DNA from 2 places in the Clostridium sp. CM027 genome. Region 2 is predicted to be linked to the other one. Evidence: predicted binding sites of a transcription regulator. Region 2 holds the regulator's gene; the other holds the start of a gene.
What was found. Region 2 encodes LexA, which represses DNA repair genes until DNA is damaged. Its sites were predicted from a motif close to CNAACANNTGTTNG; they were not measured.
Positions count from the first base shown of each region.

Region 1 (8,353 bases), 590 kb from region 2:
CAGCAGTCGACAATGTTTCATTCGAGGTAGAAGAGGGAAGCATTTTTGCGTTTTTAGGTCCAAATGGAGCAGGTAAAAGCACAACCATCAATACTCTGTGTACCATATTTGATAAGACATCAGGAACCCTGACTATTGACGGAAAAGACGTTTCGCATGAAAAGGATGATGTTAGAAGTGTTATTGGGGTTGTTTTTCAGGAAACGACATTGGATAATAAAATGACCGTTCTTGAAAATTTAATTATGCATTGTCATTTTTATGGTATACCCAAAAGTGAAGTCACAGAGCGTATCCAATTTGTTTTAAATTTAGTGGATTTACTGGAGTGGAAAAAAGCAATGGTAAGCAGTCTGTCCGGCGGGATGAAACGTCGTGTGGAAATAGCCAGATCGCTACTACACTACCCAAAAGTATTGTTCTTAGATGAACCAACCACAGGTCTTGACCCTCAAACAAGGGCTCATATATGGAATTATATTGTAAAGCTTCAAAAGGAGAAGAATATTACTATTTTTTTAACTACGCATTACATGGATGAGGCCGAAATTTGCAGCAAAGTTGCCATTATGGATGGTGGTAAAATAGTTGCAATGGACACTCCGTATCGTTTGAAACAGCAATATACAAAGGATAAAGCAAATATTACAACTAGTGACGAGCAAGGTCTTGAGGCACTGCTAGACACTGCGGGGTTTAAATACATGAAAAAAACTGGTTATTATTCGATTGAAGTTAATAGTATACCCAAATTGATGGAGTTATTAAGTCAGCAGAAAGAGTCGATAACGGATTTGGAAATTAAAAAAGGCACATTGAATGATGTATTCTTAGAAATTACCGGAAAAGATATAAGGAAGTGAGAAATTTATGGATATTATATTAGCTTTATGGTTTAGAAACATTAAAATTTTTGTTCGCAATCGTGTTCAGCTTGTTTTCACGATTATCATGCCATTCTTCTTTTTATATGTGTTTAGTTCGATATTTAAAAATGACAATATTCAAAATCCAGTAAACTATATGCTCGCAGGTATTGTAATAACGACCGTCTTTCAAACTTCCCTTACTATTGCGACCAGTACAATTGAAGATATTGTTTCGGGATTTATGAAGGAGGTGCTAGTAAGTCCTGTTAAAAGAATTCAGATTGCCGCCGGTCAGCTATTATCAGCAGCAACAATAGCAACCATGCAGGGTATTATTATTCTAATGATTGGTTATTTTATAGGGCTTAAATTCACATCCTGGATAACACCATTTGCGGTAATCTGCGTGATGATTGTTGTTGGACTTGTGTTTTCGGGGTTAGGATTGTTTTTAGCAGCTCTGGTTAAAAATTCACAAACTTTTCAAATTGTAATAACGGCGATAACAATGCCGATGACATTCCTTTGTGGCGCATATATTCCGCTTTCAATGTTACCAAAAACAATGCAATATGTTGCTTATCTCAATCCAATGACATATACAACAGCATTTTTTAGAACTATAATACTGGAAAAGACGTCTTTAACAACCGATCAAATGGTTGCGGAACAGCTTGCTTTTAAAATAGGGGATTTTGTAATTACGCCTCTTATTAGCATGGCGATTGTAATCATTTTTGGGATCGTGTTTTTACTATTATCAACCTATGTTTTCTCAAGGGTGGATTTTTCAACAATTAATCGCTCAAAAAGTAAAGAGGCTGATATATGGAGTTAGTAATAATATGAGCAATGAGTATTAGCTAAGCAAAGTAATAAAGATAAACCTATATGTTCTGATATGACTGACGCTGATAAAAAGGCGTTAGTTTTTATTATTTAAGGTATAAATTCCTCCCCCAATTGCTAGAATAGTAAAAATTGCTCCTACTATATTATATAACATAAATTTGTAACCCTACTTTCTTCATAATAGATTAGAGTTGCGACTTAATCCGTAGAAAAATTATACCATTAAAGTATTAAACTCCAATCTATCCTTTGCTTTTATATTAAATATGCCTTGACCTTCTGATATTAAATAATTAGTACTTAAACTCCGCTCTGTTCAACTTCACATTTCAATGGTACATATTTCTCAAAAGGTATTTTAAAATTATCCATATTTTCAACTTTGTTAAAAAATTCTTCTACAGAGTTGCAGTCGTATTCCCATAAATTTGTATCTAACCCTTGTAATTTAGCATTGGGTTTAAAGTATATTGTAAGTCTTAATTGCTCCATACCGTTATATTCTCCATCATCTAACTCAAAAGTAAATTGTCTAACAAACTCCGAATAAAATAAGGCTTCACCTTTAACTTCTTCTACTCCACATTGAAACAACAGACCATCATCAGCACAATCAACTTTGATACTAAAAAACTTTTTAAAAATTTCCAATGCCAATTTAGAATTTGGATTATTAAAATCAAAATTTGATTCACTTAACATATTAATTAATACTTCTTTGGATTCATTAGCATTTATCATTTTACCCTCCATTAAAATCTTATTTGGTACATAATTTTTTATTAATCTGACGCAACTCATAGGAATATTGTACCATTGAGTTATGCAAGTTGTCACAAATACCCTATTTTTATAAACACTAGCTATATTTCGGCATAATTTTTAATTTATGTATGTTATAATGCGAATGCAACATATCCAATAGGGGGAATATTAAATGAATAAAAACAAATTGTTAGCTAAGGTTGTGCTCATAACCTGTATCATTTCGATAAGTAGTAACTTACGAATTGAGTAAACTTAAAAATTTTCGGAGTCTACTACCCTAATACCTTTTTCAATGATGGCTTCAGTAAATAAACCATGCCCCTCAATTAAAGTACCACTAAAAGACCCATCATAGATAGTATTTACACCACAAGTAGGACTTCTTGACTGTAATATTGCTAAATCTATCTTTTGTCCCTTAATTTTCTCCATTGCAAGTTCTACTCCTTTGCGATATTCTGCATCTACATTCTCACCATTCTCAGACATTACAATGCCGTTTACTATCTCAGCACATGCCCTTGGGCATTTCATACCTGTCAGCAGTTCAGGACATATTTCAATCACAGTATGTCTTTGTATAAATTCAACTACACTTCTATTCAAATTATTTCCGCCATTATATTTGCAGTTTTGGCCTATTACACAGGCACTTACTAAAATATTCATGTACATCTCTCCCAACAATTCGGATTTATCCACGCGTTATATAAATAATGTTTACTTCACAATAATCGACTGTTGCGACAAATACAATTATTTAATTATACTATTATTACCGTAAATTGGATATTAAAAAGAATGTATGATTTTAACCAAATATTAAATGGTTACATAAAAACTTGAGATTATAAAAATAATCTGAAATTTTCATTAACTACGAAATAATATTTTTGCGTATGCTACCCCAAATTTGCTTTTAAAAAGTAAGCAAGTAGTATATAATAAATATAACGAACTGATGTTCTAATATGAGTAAATTAAGATTAATAAAAAGGAAGATGATTTATACTATGAGTAAATTAATATTTCATATTGACGCAAATAGTGCCTATCTCTCATGGGAAGCTGCGTATAGACTTCAACAAGGTGAGCAGTTAGATCTTAGAACAGTACCATCTGTAGTAGGCGGAGATGAAGAAAGCAGGCATGGAATTGTTTTAACTAAATCAATGCCTGCTAAAAAATTTGATATTCACACAGGCGAGACTTTATATAGTGCTAGGGCTAAGTGTCCTGGAATAATAATTGTACCTCCAAGATATTCATTATATATGAAATGTAGCGAGGCTATGCATCAAATATTTTTAGAATACACTCCAATTATTCAGCGTTTTTCAGTTGATGAAAGTTTTTTGGATTTTTCTAATATGGAACATTTATATCCTGACTATTTGAAACTCGCTGAAACTATAAAAGAGAGGATAAAGAATGAGCTTGGGTTTACAGTGAACATAGGGATATCAAATAACAAACTGCTTGCAAAGGTAGCTTCAGATTTTAAGAAGCCAGATAGAATTCACACACTTTTCCAAAATGAAATAAAAGATAAAATGTGGCCATTACCTGTTGAAGATTTATTTATGGTAGGTAGAGCGACAGCACCTAAATTGCACAATTTAAATATTAATACTATTGGGGAATTAGCAAATTATAATTTAGATATTTTAAAGAATAAATTAAAGAGTCACGGTCAAGTTATTTGGAATTACGCCAATGGCATCGAGTTTTCAGAAGTCCGCAAGAGCAATTATATTAAAGTGAAGGGTATAGGCAATTCTACAACAATAGCCTTTGATGTGGAAGATAAAGACACGGCTCATAAAGTATTACTATCCTTGTGTGAAACAGTTTCCATGCGTTTAAGAGATTCACACAATTGTTGTACTGTGATAAGTATAAGCGTCAGGGGTAGCGACTTAATATTTTATTCTCGTCAAAAGAAAGTAGATGTAGCAACTGACTCTACTCGCAAAATATATGAAATAGCATGCTATTTATTTGATAATGTTTGGAAAGGTAATCCAATAAGACACTTGGGGATACATATCACAGACTTTTGTAGTAATGAGCTTTATCAGTGTTCGTTACTAGATAGTTTTGATTATGAAAAAGATAAAAAGATAAATGATACCGTTGATAAAATAAGATTAAAATATGGGCCAAAAGCTGTAGTTCGGTCTTGTTTTCTTCATTCAGGATTAAATAGTATGTGTGGTGGAATGGCAGATGGTGAGGAAGATTATCCATTAATGAGCGCAATACTTTGAGGAGGTTTATAATAAATGAAGGTTTTAGCATTACCTGTAGAAATGGTTTCATACACGGATAATAAAGGCGATATAAAGCCTATAAGGTTTAGAATGCAAGTAGGCGATGAACCTATGCAAGTTATAAAAATAGATAAGGTTATAGTAAAAGATACTGAGAAATTGGCAGGTAATATTATGATTATTTATAAGTGTCAGAGTGTAATTGACGGAGCTGAAAAGTTATATGAGCTAAAGTATGAGATGGGTACTTGTAGGTGGATATTATTTAAAATTTAGATGTCAGACTATCAATTACTGAAATAATATAGCCTGTACACATTTTATATTTTATTAGTTTCTCATATTATGAATTGTGATTAATATGTTATTTTAATCATTAAGGAGAGAAATAAATAGAAGGGCACCTGGGCAGTTAGGTAGTTTTATTATGTATGATTATATGAAATTAATGGTAACCATGGTATGATATAAAATATATTTTGCGTCTAAATTCTATAATACGGCGAGGCAAATGGTATGAAATTAAATTTTCAGATTGGGTATTCCTCTTATATGAAATTGAATATGCGGTTCCTGCTAGATACTCAGATAGATATAGCGATAAGCGCTAGTTAAATGTGAAAGATGTAAAAAAATTAATTATATTAGGTGGTGCAGAATAAATATGAAAATTCAAAACAAAAAGACATATATAGTAGTGCTTATTTTAGTAACAATAGATCAGGTTATTAAAATAGTAATTAACAACAATTTTCTTGACAAGAGATCTACAATATTGCCTCATTTGCTATACTTTGAGCCTATGTTCAATAGGCACTATTCATGGTTTAATTCTATGTTGCAATTAGGTATCAGTAAGTATATACATATTTCACTAGTGGCAATTATGAGTATATTAATATATCTGTTTTATCAATATTTAAATAAACAATTTGGAACTAACAAAACTATTAATAGCATGTATGCTTTTATATTTTCTGGTGCTATGTGTTCATTAATTGACAAGATTTTTTGGAACGGTAGTTTAGATTACATATTAGTAAATGGTTTTTTCACGTTTGACTTAAAAGATGTATATATTAATATTTTTGTTGGGTTGCTAATCTTAACATTGCTCTTAAAAAACAAAGTTTTAGACCAAATTGATGATAATATAGTAAAAGATTTTACTGAATATATTCTACGAAAATTATAAACATAAATTACATCACTGAAAGAATAAGAATTATTAACAATTGTAGTTAAGTCACATTGTTCGTAAATCTCGTAATAAACAATTGCAAAATTACTTGAGAGAGCAGACGAAATAGACAGATTGTGTCATATAAATTGATACTGCCTTAGGGGGGATATTATGACAAGGAAATATAATTTATACCAAATTGACTCATTCACTAAGGAGAAGTTTTCTGGAAATCCAGCTGGAGTAATAACAAATGCTGACGGATTAACTGAAGCTGAAATGCAGAAAATAGCTAGGGAACTTAATAATTCTGAAACAGCATTTATTCTATCTTCAAATAATGATGAGTATGATGTTCACATACGGTTTTTCACTCCAACAAATGAAGTGCCAATTTGTGGACATGCAACTATTGCGGCTCACTATGCCCGTGCAATTGAAAACAGGCTTGTTACTTCTAGGGTTTATCATAAAACTGGTGCTGGAATTTTACCTGTTGATATAGTAAAAGAAAATGATGACTATAAAATTATTATGACACAAGGTAAGATTGAATTTGGATCGATTATTGATGGAATAAATATAAAAAATATTACATTGGCGTTGAATATAAGTAATAAGGATTTACTAGAAGATTATCCAATACAGGTAGTTTCAACAGGTCACTCTAAGGTTATGATTGGTATAAAAAACATTGAAACTTTAAATAAAATGAAACCAAATTATGATGCCCTTTCTAAATTGAGCAACGATATTAAGTGTAATGGATATTACGTTTTTACAGTTAATACTCAAGATACTGATATTTTAGTACATGGCAGAATGTTTGCTCCTGCGATAGGCATTAATGAAGATCCTGTAACTGGTAATGCAAATGGTCCTTTGGGTGCATATCTGGTTCATCACAAATTGGTTAATCATAATAATTCTTTATTTAGATTCAAAGCTAAACAAGGTGAAGCTATAAAAAGAACAGGTATTATCGACGTTGAGGTAAAGATAGAAAATAAAGAACCTGTAGAAATTAAAATTTCAGGAAATGCCATAATAGCATTTAAATCTGAATTATCATTGGAATGACTATCTTAAATAACAACCAATTTAGATAAGATAGAATAAAGTTTAATAGATAAATGAAATGCTGGGAGTGGATTTAGCGTGATTGAAAATCCGATCAAAAAAGAAGGTACAAACTAATTGATACTTTGATGAAATAGTGACAAATAATTAAATATTTATAAGTTTTCATGAAACCGGGGAGGTGTGTATATGGAGTATTGTGCGTGGCTACAGCAATTAATTAATGGTGAAAGAACTAAAGTTGGTGAGGGATACAAAGTTTACTATTCAAATAAGACCTTTGAAGAGCTTGATAGTATTAAAGGAAAAGAAGTATTTCTAGTTAATGAAAAAGAAATTGAAGATTTATTGTTTTTAGACTGCGAAAGGAAAATTATTGAGTTTAGCAAAGAAAAAGAAAACAGAGATGTATATGTTGTTGTATTAGAAATAGATACTGAGGTTGGAGGGATAGGGATATCAATTAATACCAATGAAGCGCTAGAAATAAGTGTGAAAGAAGACTCAAATTATAAACAAGTTCAGACTTTAGGATTAGATGGACTGAGATATAACCCAGCTGATTTTTCATATAGGTTTTTTGAAGAAATCTTATCTAAGGAATCTAAGGAGATTTTAGATGCTTATTATTGTATTAATAATGAACATCATATTTTAGATATTAGTAAAGCAATAGCGTTTAAAAGCGATTTCTTTGATAATGCACTCTTGTTGATTGGGATTAATTTAGTAAATAGATTAAAGCCAGTTTTTCAATATTTAAATAAAACACCGGATTTTATCGCTTATTATAAGGATGGTTTTTCCTGAAGTAAATTGTGGTATAAGGTGCTCCCATAGAAAAGTAAATGAAATTATAGAATTAGGAGGATAAAAAATGAAAGACGTGGCTAAAAGTGAAAAACAGTTGTTAGAACAACTTGGATCATGTCCTATATCAGAGGTTATAGGTATAGTGGATATAAACGGAGTTAGTGCTGGAAGAACAGGTGGTGAGAAGCTATGGACTTTAGGTGTGAAACTTGTTGCATGGAGAGTTGTGAAGGAATATCTAAAGACTGAACCATTACATATTAGACGAAAAGTTACTCATGAGGAACTGAATGATATTAGAAATATGATTAGGCCTGAGACAATAATAAAAATTAATGCTCGTGTTATAGAGGAGAGTGTATTTGGTAGATCTGATGCACTTTTTGAAGGATTTATTGAATTTGTTTCAAATGATAATGAATTAAACGTATATTTAGAGGAACTTAAAAAACCAATTATTTATATTGATAGTATCTTAGGAACATTTACTTTTAATAGGCAAGTTAATTGGTATA
Region 1 covers NZ_CP077725.1:1,360,293-1,368,645, reverse strand. Annotated here, with positions in the region: gene KTC92_RS06585 (ATP-binding cassette domain-containing protein) at 1-863, shown strand, start outside; gene KTC92_RS06580 (ABC transporter permease) at 871-1,707, shown strand; gene KTC92_RS06575 (hypothetical protein) at 2,022-2,462, opposite strand; gene KTC92_RS06570 (DUF523 domain-containing protein) at 2,742-3,158, opposite strand; gene KTC92_RS06565 (DNA polymerase IV) at 3,503-4,759, shown strand; gene KTC92_RS06560 (hypothetical protein) at 4,775-5,038, shown strand; gene KTC92_RS06555 (signal peptidase II) at 5,427-5,957, shown strand; gene KTC92_RS06550 (PhzF family isomerase) at 6,117-7,025, shown strand; gene KTC92_RS06545 (DUF4303 domain-containing protein) at 7,215-7,835, shown strand; gene KTC92_RS06540 (DUF2262 domain-containing protein) at 7,903-8,353, shown strand, end outside.
Region 1: KTC92_RS06565 (DNA polymerase IV) is a predicted target of LexA. The motif match lies at 3,444-3,457, and genes of this name have one in related genera.

Region 2 (8,353 bases):
GATGAGGAGGAAAAATTATATACATTTACCTCTCCTATATTAAGAATGTGGTGGTGTAAAAAAAATGCAAACTAGTACTTTAAGTTTTTATAATCCCAATAATTTATCGCATCAAGAATTAGTTGATAGATTTGTAATAAGGAAAAAAGAATTTCAAAAGATTTTTAAAGATATAAAAAATTCTGACATGAAATATCCAGAGCAGCATTATATCATAGAAGGTCAAAGAGGATATGGTAAAACAACTTTATTAAAAAGAATATACTTTGAAATAAAAGGAGATAAGCAGCTAAAAGCAAAGTTTATCCCTGTTATATTTCCTGAGGAGCAATACAGTATACGGAGACTGTTTAAACTTTGGGAGGTAACGGCTGCGAATCTTGAAATGGAAAATGATGAGTTTGTAGGGCTTTATGATGAAATGGATAAATATGCAGAGGTAGAAGACTACGAAGATATATGCTTTAAAATACTTGAGCAAAAACTTAAAGAAAAAAATAAAAAATTAATACTATTAATAGATGATACTTTCGGTATTCTAAAGAAGTTTAAAATCTATGAGCAGCAAAAACTTAGAGAAATTCTATTAACCTCTGCTGAAATTCGAATTATAGGAGCATCTTCAGAAGTTTTAGAATTTACTTTTGATTATAGTAATCCCTTCTATAACTTCTTTAATCTGATAAAATTAGAAGGATTAAATTCAGAAGAAACTGTGGAATTTTTTGAAAAGTTAGGTGGAATTTTTAATAAGAAGGGTATAAATGAGATACTTAAAAGTAACAGTGGGAAAATAGAAGCTTTAAGGCGGTTAACAGGTGGGGTGCCAAGAATCATGGCATTACTTTTCGATATTTTAAATGTTGACAACGGACCCGTATTTAAACAATTAGATACATTACTAGATAGAGTAACACCTCTTTATAAACATACAATGGATAGGTTATCTCCAGTGCAACAGGAAATTGTTGATGTTATAGCTTTACGCTTTGATGCCATAACCACAAAAGAAATAGCAGATAAAATAAGAATGCAAAGTAAAGAAGTATCCGCTCAGTTAAATCAATTAGAAAAAAACGGAGTAATAAATAAAACACCTGTAAATAAGAAAAATTATATGTACAAAATAAAAGAACGATTTTTTAACATATGGTATATGATGAGGTTTGGGGGAGAAAAAGAAAAACAGCAGGTGAAATGGCTTGTGGGTTTTTTTGAAAGCTGGTGCAATAAAGAGGACCTAATTAACAAAAGTGAAAAAAATGAAAAAAATGAAAAAAATGAAAATGATTTTAATACCATTTATGTTTTATCTGAAACCTTACTTTCTAATGATCGAATAGAAGAATCCTTAGAAAAAGCTCGCTTATTTTTAAGATCAGCTAATAATACAGATAAATATAATAAATCTATTAATGAATATTTAATTTTTCTAATGGCTAAAAAACAATACAATTCCTTATTTAAAATGTTTAATGAAGCTGAATTTAAGCTAAAGGATAAATTTAAGCCTACTTATTATGCGTTAATGTATTTTATGAAAAATCAAAATGAAAAATTTGAAATTGAGTATAAAAAAGTTGGAAAAGAATTAGAGGAAACTGTTGAAGAGATTATTGAAAAAGTTAAATCATCACCTGCGGTGCTGTAATAGTAAAGAAAGAGACAATTAAATACATACTAATATGATTGATATATAAATAAAACTATTCTACATCGGTATTATTTATGTTACTATTATTACGGTAGTTAAAGTTTAAAACACATAATATATACATAATAAAAAGGGGACCTGGAATCATGATAGACATAACAAAAGTATACCTTCAAAAGAAGTATAAAATAAGTTCAAAAACGCTAAAACTCTATGATATAGCAATACAAGATGTACAAGATGAGTTTAAAATTCTTGATGAAATAAGAGAGTTTAATCAACTTAAGGTTTTGACCGCACTACAAGATGAACGAATTAGCGAATGCCATTTTACAAATTCATCTGGATACGGTTATGGCGATATTGGGAGAGATTCATTAGATAAAGTATATGCAAGAATTTTCAATTGTGAGAGTGCACTCGTTCGGCCGCATTTCGTAAATGGAACACATGCAATTGGAGCGTCCTTATTTGGTAATTTAAGACCTAATGATACCATGATATCGGTATGCGGAACACCTTATGATACACTTCTTAATATAATAGGTATAAATGCTAAGGAGGATATAGGCTCATTAAAAGATTATGGTGTAAAATATAAACAATTAGAATTAAACGATAACTCTAAAGTTGATATTGATTTAATGAAAAAGACACTGATTGAAGATAAGTCAATAAAGCTAATTCATATTCAAAGATCTACTGGATATGGCTGGAGAAAAGCATTATTAATTTCTGAAATAGATGATATTATAAGCGCTGCAAAAGCTATAAATCCAAAGGTTATTTGTTTTGTAGATAATTGTTATGGTGAATTTATTGATGTTACGGAGCCTACAGATGTAGGAGCAGATATAGTTGCTGGATCCCTCATAAAAAATATTGGTGGTGGAATTGCACCTACAGGTGGATATATTGCAGGTAAAGAAGAATATGTACGACAAGCTTCTTACAGACTAACAACTCCTGGAATAGGAGGGGAATGTGGTTCTACGTTTGGAGTTATGCGTTCTTTATATCAAGGACTATTCATAGCACCACATATAGCTATGGAAGCATTGAAGGGCGCTATTTTCTGTGCAAGAATTATGGAACTTGCAGGTTTTGAAGTTCTTCCTAAGTATACTGATAAAAGAAGTGATATAATTCAAGCAATTAAATTTAATGATAAGGAAAAGTTAATTAATTTCTGTAGGGGTATACAAGAGGGGTCTCCCATTGATTCTTTTGTTCAATGTGAACCGTGGGACATGCCAGGATATGAAGATAAGGTTATAATGGCAGCAGGTGCATTTATTCAGGGAGCATCTATAGAATTATCTGCAGACGCTCCAATAAGAGAGCCTTATATAGCATATTTACAGGGTGGATTAACGTTTGATCATGCTAAAATTGGAATACTAATAGCACTTTCAAGAGTTATTTGAACTAGAAAGTAAATATTTATGACTTAATAATAGAATAAAAAAATCCTGCAATTGATATATTCATTGCAGGACTTTTTTGTTACATAAAATCTTTAAAGGTGGATATTTAATACTTTCTGTAAATACCAACAAGTACACCTAAAATTACACAGTCATCAACTATGATAGGGGACATAGTTGAATTTTCAGGCTGAAGCCTTATATGATCTTTTTCCTTGAAAAATCTTTTAATAGTTGCTTCATTATCAATAAGAGCTACAACTATATCGCCATTTTTAGCGGTATTGATTTTCTCAATTATAGCAAGGTCTTTATCCAATATTCCTGCTTCAATCATGCTGCTACCAGAAACTTTAAGCATAAATAGTTCATTATTGGTTTTAGTGAAATTTAAAGGAAGTGTAAATGTATCTTCAACATTTTCAACTGCGAGTATTGGTTTGCCAGCAGTGATTTTCCCTATAATAGGTATATCTATAAGTTCTTTTCTTATGACAGAATCCTTTATTAATTCAATTGCACGAGGCTTGGTAGGGTCTCTACGGATAAATCCTTTTTTTTCTAGTCTTGCTAAATGCCCATGAACAGTCGAAGTAGATCTTAATCCTACGCCATCACATATTTCTCTGACTGAAGGTGGATATCCTTTTAGTTGTACCTGTTTCTTTATAAAGTTATATATTTCACTTTGCTTATCTTTTTTTTCAGTTAACATGTAAACGCCTCCCATTCATAGTATAATTATACCATATAAATGTAATAACATCAAACTTACGTTCTGTTTTATAGTTATTAATAAAAATAAAAAATTATATATTATTATGTATGAATACATAAGTCATTATTAAGGGGTGTTAGTGTTTGATTATTGAAAATATATTTGCTATAATAGTCTATTATGAAAGTATTTGAAATAAATAGATTGGAGTGTTGTATGTCTAAAAATTGTATATTTAATAATAAGAAAATTTGTAATAGTTGTGGAGAATGTGAAGTCTGTGAATTAAATTCAAATAAGAAATGTAATAATTGCGGTAAATGCTTAGAAATGGAAGGTTACGATGTAAAAGCTATAAAAATTGATGAAGTTTTTGAGGATAATGAGATTGAAGGGGTAGAAGAGGTAGACGAAAATATTTGTGACAGGTCTGAAATTAATTTAGCGGAAGAAGTAGATAATGATGAAAATGAAAATGATGAACTACCAAAACTTGAAGATTATGACTCAGTGGTAGCCAGCGATGAATTTTTAAAACTACATAAAGATGAGTTCATACCTGAAAACAATGAGGTTTGGGAATTTATAGATGACATAGACGGGGCAAAAGAGCTACTTGAAAATGAAGATGATAACTCAGGATTACTTCAAGAAGAATTTCCTGGACTTATAAGACTAAAAAAAATATAAGTATTAGAAAGTATATATTACGCATAATGCATTAACCGTATTGCAATACGCGTAATATATACTTTTTTTTATTCATCAGAAAGTGGATTTGACTTAACCGCATTTCTTAATTTATCATTATCTACATGAGTATATATTTGGGTGGTAGATATATTTTCATGGCCTAATATTTCTTGTAGACTTCTAATGTCTACATTTCCATATTTATACATAAGAGTAGCAGATGTATGCCTTAATTTATGAGGAGTATACTTATCTTTATTAAGTCCAGCATTACCTATATATTTTTTTACAATTCTCTCCACAGTGCGTTTATTAATTCTTCCATATTTACCACTTATAAAAAGGGCATCCTTATCTTCAGAATGAATTTTATCTATGTTCATATTTCTAATAGGCAAATATTTATAAATTGATTTCAATGAAGCTTTATTCAAATAAATGGTTCGTTCTTTATTTCCTTTCCCAATAATAGATAATGTATCATCTTTAAAATCGGATATGTTTATACTACAAAGTTCTGACAGCCTGATACCACAATTTAAGAATAATGTAATAATACTATGGTCGCGAATAGAATGCTTATCTCTAGAGCTTGTAGCGTCTAGTAGTGCCTTACTTTCACTTAATGTTAAAAAAACAGGACTTCTTTTACCAAGTTTTGGTGACTCTAAATCTATTGTCGGGTCTATAGTTAGCACTTTAGCCTTAGTGGTTAAATACTTGAATAGGGACTTTATAGATGCAATTTTTCTTGCTTTAGCGTAGTTACCATTAGCCCTATATTTCCCAAGATAGGAGATATAGGCATATAAATCCTGCAATGTAAGAGTTTTTAATGTATCTAAAGTTAGGTCACTAATTATAATGTTCTCAAGAGGCAGAGCATTTTCTGAAGAGACTAGACCTTTGTATATTTTTAAGAACTTTAATAGCAATGATAAATCAGCAGTATAAGCAACAACAGTAGAACTAGAACATCCTTTAATAGTAGATAAATAATTCAGATAATCATTTAGAAACGGTGGGAGTTCATTGTTATAAATAGTATTTATATTCGATTTCATAAGTACCTCCAAAAATCATTATAATGTCGTGAAACTTACATTTCACGACATTATTATACTACAAGAGGGGGAGCAAAATCCTGATTTTTCTAAAATAATAAAAATAAACAAATGTTTTTATTATTTTTATTATTTCCACATGCAATTTGAATTTTATTCTTCGAAAGTTATAGTGAAATCATGGCCTGTGGAGCTACAATATTACCGACTTCAAAAGGAGATTTATACTACCACTGAAATTTTCTATTTGTTAGGTTATGTAACTCTTACTTATAGAATTGGGAGACTTTCCTTCTAAAATGTCGTTAAACTAAAAAAGCTATCAGTTTTGTTTGCATCACTGATAGCTTTTTATAGTATAATTTCTATCCAATACTAAGGATTATACGTTTATAGAAGTTTCTACTCCTAATGCATCTTTATTGGCCTCGATTATTGGTTTTACATATTCATCTATAAATTCTATTACTTGACTTGGAGCTCTACCTACAAATTTAATCGGGTCAATTACAGCAAATATCTCTTCTTTTGACATCCTAAAACTATCATCATTTATTATTCTTTCTATAAGATCATTATTTAAGCCTTCTTCTTTAACGCGTTTTGCTGCAGCCATAGAATGAACTCTAATGTTCTCATGAAGTTCTTGTCTGTCCCCGCCCCTTTTAACAGCTTCCATAAGGATATTTTCTGTAGCCATAAATGGAAGCTCGTGGTTTACATGAGCAGTAATTACTTTTTCATATACTACCATATTTCCAGCTATATTCATATACAAATTTAATACTCCATCAAGTGCTAAGAAAGCTTCAGCTACGGATATTCTCTTATTAGCTGAATCATCTAATGTTCTTTCAAACCATTGTGTTGCAGCTGTTATAGCAGGATTTAATGAATTCACTATAATATATCTTGATAAAGAGCTAATTCGCTCAGAACGCATAGGGTTTCTTTTGTATGCCATTGCAGAGGATCCAATTTGATTTTTTTCAAAAGGCTCTTCCACTTCTTTCATGCTTTGAAGTATCCTTAAATCATTACTGAATTTATATGCACTTTGAGCTATTTCTGATAAAGTATTTAATACTATAGAGTCTACTTTTCTAGAATAAGTTTGACCAGTAACGGGATATGTATCTTCAAAGCCCATTTTATTCGCTACATATTTATCTAAGTCTTTTACTTTTTTCTCATCATTTTCGAATAGATTCATAAAGCTCGCTTGGGTTCCAGTTGTTCCTTTAACCCCTAGTAACTTTATTCTATCTATTACAAAGTCTAAATTTTCTAGATCCATTATTAATTCTTGAATCCATAGGGTTGCCCTTTTACCTACAGTAGTTAATTGAGCTGGCTGTAAATGGGTAAAACCTAGTGTAGGAACATCTTTATACTTTAATGCAAATTCTGAAGATTTACTAATTACATTAATTAATTTTTTCTTAATTAATAGTAAAGCCTTTTTCATGACTATTAAGTCTGTATTATCGCCTACATAGCAGCTAGTAGCCCCTAAATGAATAATACCCTTCGCATTAGGACATTGAACCCCATATGCATATACATGGCTCATTACGTCATGTCGTATTTCTTTTTCTTTATTTTCAGCCACTTCGTAATTCACATTATCTACATAGGATTTAAGCTCTTCAATTTGAGATTCTGTAATATTGATTCCTAATATCCTTTCACCTTCAGCTAGTGCAACCCAAAGCTTTCTCCATGTTCTAAACTTCATATCATCTGAAAATAAATAACTCATCTCTTTTGATGCATATCTACTATTTAATGGTGTATTATAAGAATTTCTCATATTCTGCCTCCATACGTACAATTTTAAATATAAAACAAGTTTCATTCATATTATAACATACAATAGTGCTAAAAGTAATGAAAATGTTCGTATACTTAATTTGTACTTTCCAAATTATTTTTTAGTATATAAATTTATATACCATAACATTATATACGCTTTAAAGAAATTATTAAACAGTTCTAAAATATTATATTTATAATATAATTTATACAAATAGAATAATTATATTAGTCTGGGGGTAATTATGTATAAGCTTAGTATTATCGACAAACTTTCATTCGTGTTTGTATTGATTGGTGCTTTAAATTGGGGACTTTTAGGATTGTTAAATGTTAACTTAGTTAGTCTTATCTTTGGATTTGTTCCCTTCCTTGCTAGAGCAATATACATTTTAGTAGGATTATCTGCTGTGAATATTATTGTTTTCATAGCGAGAAATAAAAAAAATTAGATCCTCTTTTCTATTAATATTATCTTAAATAGTGTAATATTAATAGAAAAATACTCCGTAAATTATTATGGAGTATTTTTGATTATATTAAATCATCTATTGGGTTTCTAGGCCCTCTTAATTGGGCTCAGTTCACAATTGCTAAGTTATACTGGCCTACGTTCCAATACTTTTATTTTAATTTCTGATATATCGATTTTTTCCATTATCACATCCTAGCTAACTAGTTACTTGGAGTTACAGTTGATTGTTTTTCGTCTGGAGTTACAGTTGGTTCTTTTTCATCTGGAGTTACAGTTGGTTCTTTTTCGTCTGGAGTTACAGTGGGTTCTTTTTCATCTGGAGTTACAGTTGGTTCTTTTTCATCTGGAGTTACAGTTGGTTCTTTTTTATCTGGAGTTCCAGTTGACTCTTTTTCATCTGGAGTTACAGGTGATTCTTTTTCATCTGGAGTTCCAGGTGATTCTTTTTTATCTGGAGTTACAGGTGATTCTTTTTCATCTGGAGTTCCAGTTGATCCTTTTTTATCT
Region 2 covers NZ_CP077725.1:768,394-776,746, reverse strand. Annotated here, with positions in the region: gene KTC92_RS03825 (hypothetical protein) at 1-75, shown strand, start outside; gene KTC92_RS03820 (ATP-binding protein) at 65-1,651, shown strand; gene KTC92_RS03815 (methionine gamma-lyase family protein) at 1,801-3,081, shown strand; gene lexA (transcriptional repressor LexA) at 3,188-3,796, opposite strand; gene KTC92_RS03805 (hypothetical protein) at 3,980-4,489, shown strand; gene KTC92_RS03800 (tyrosine recombinase XerC) at 4,558-5,556, opposite strand; gene purB (adenylosuccinate lyase) at 5,939-7,369, opposite strand; gene KTC92_RS03790 (DUF378 domain-containing protein) at 7,617-7,823, shown strand; gene KTC92_RS03785 (hypothetical protein) at 8,047-8,353, opposite strand, start outside.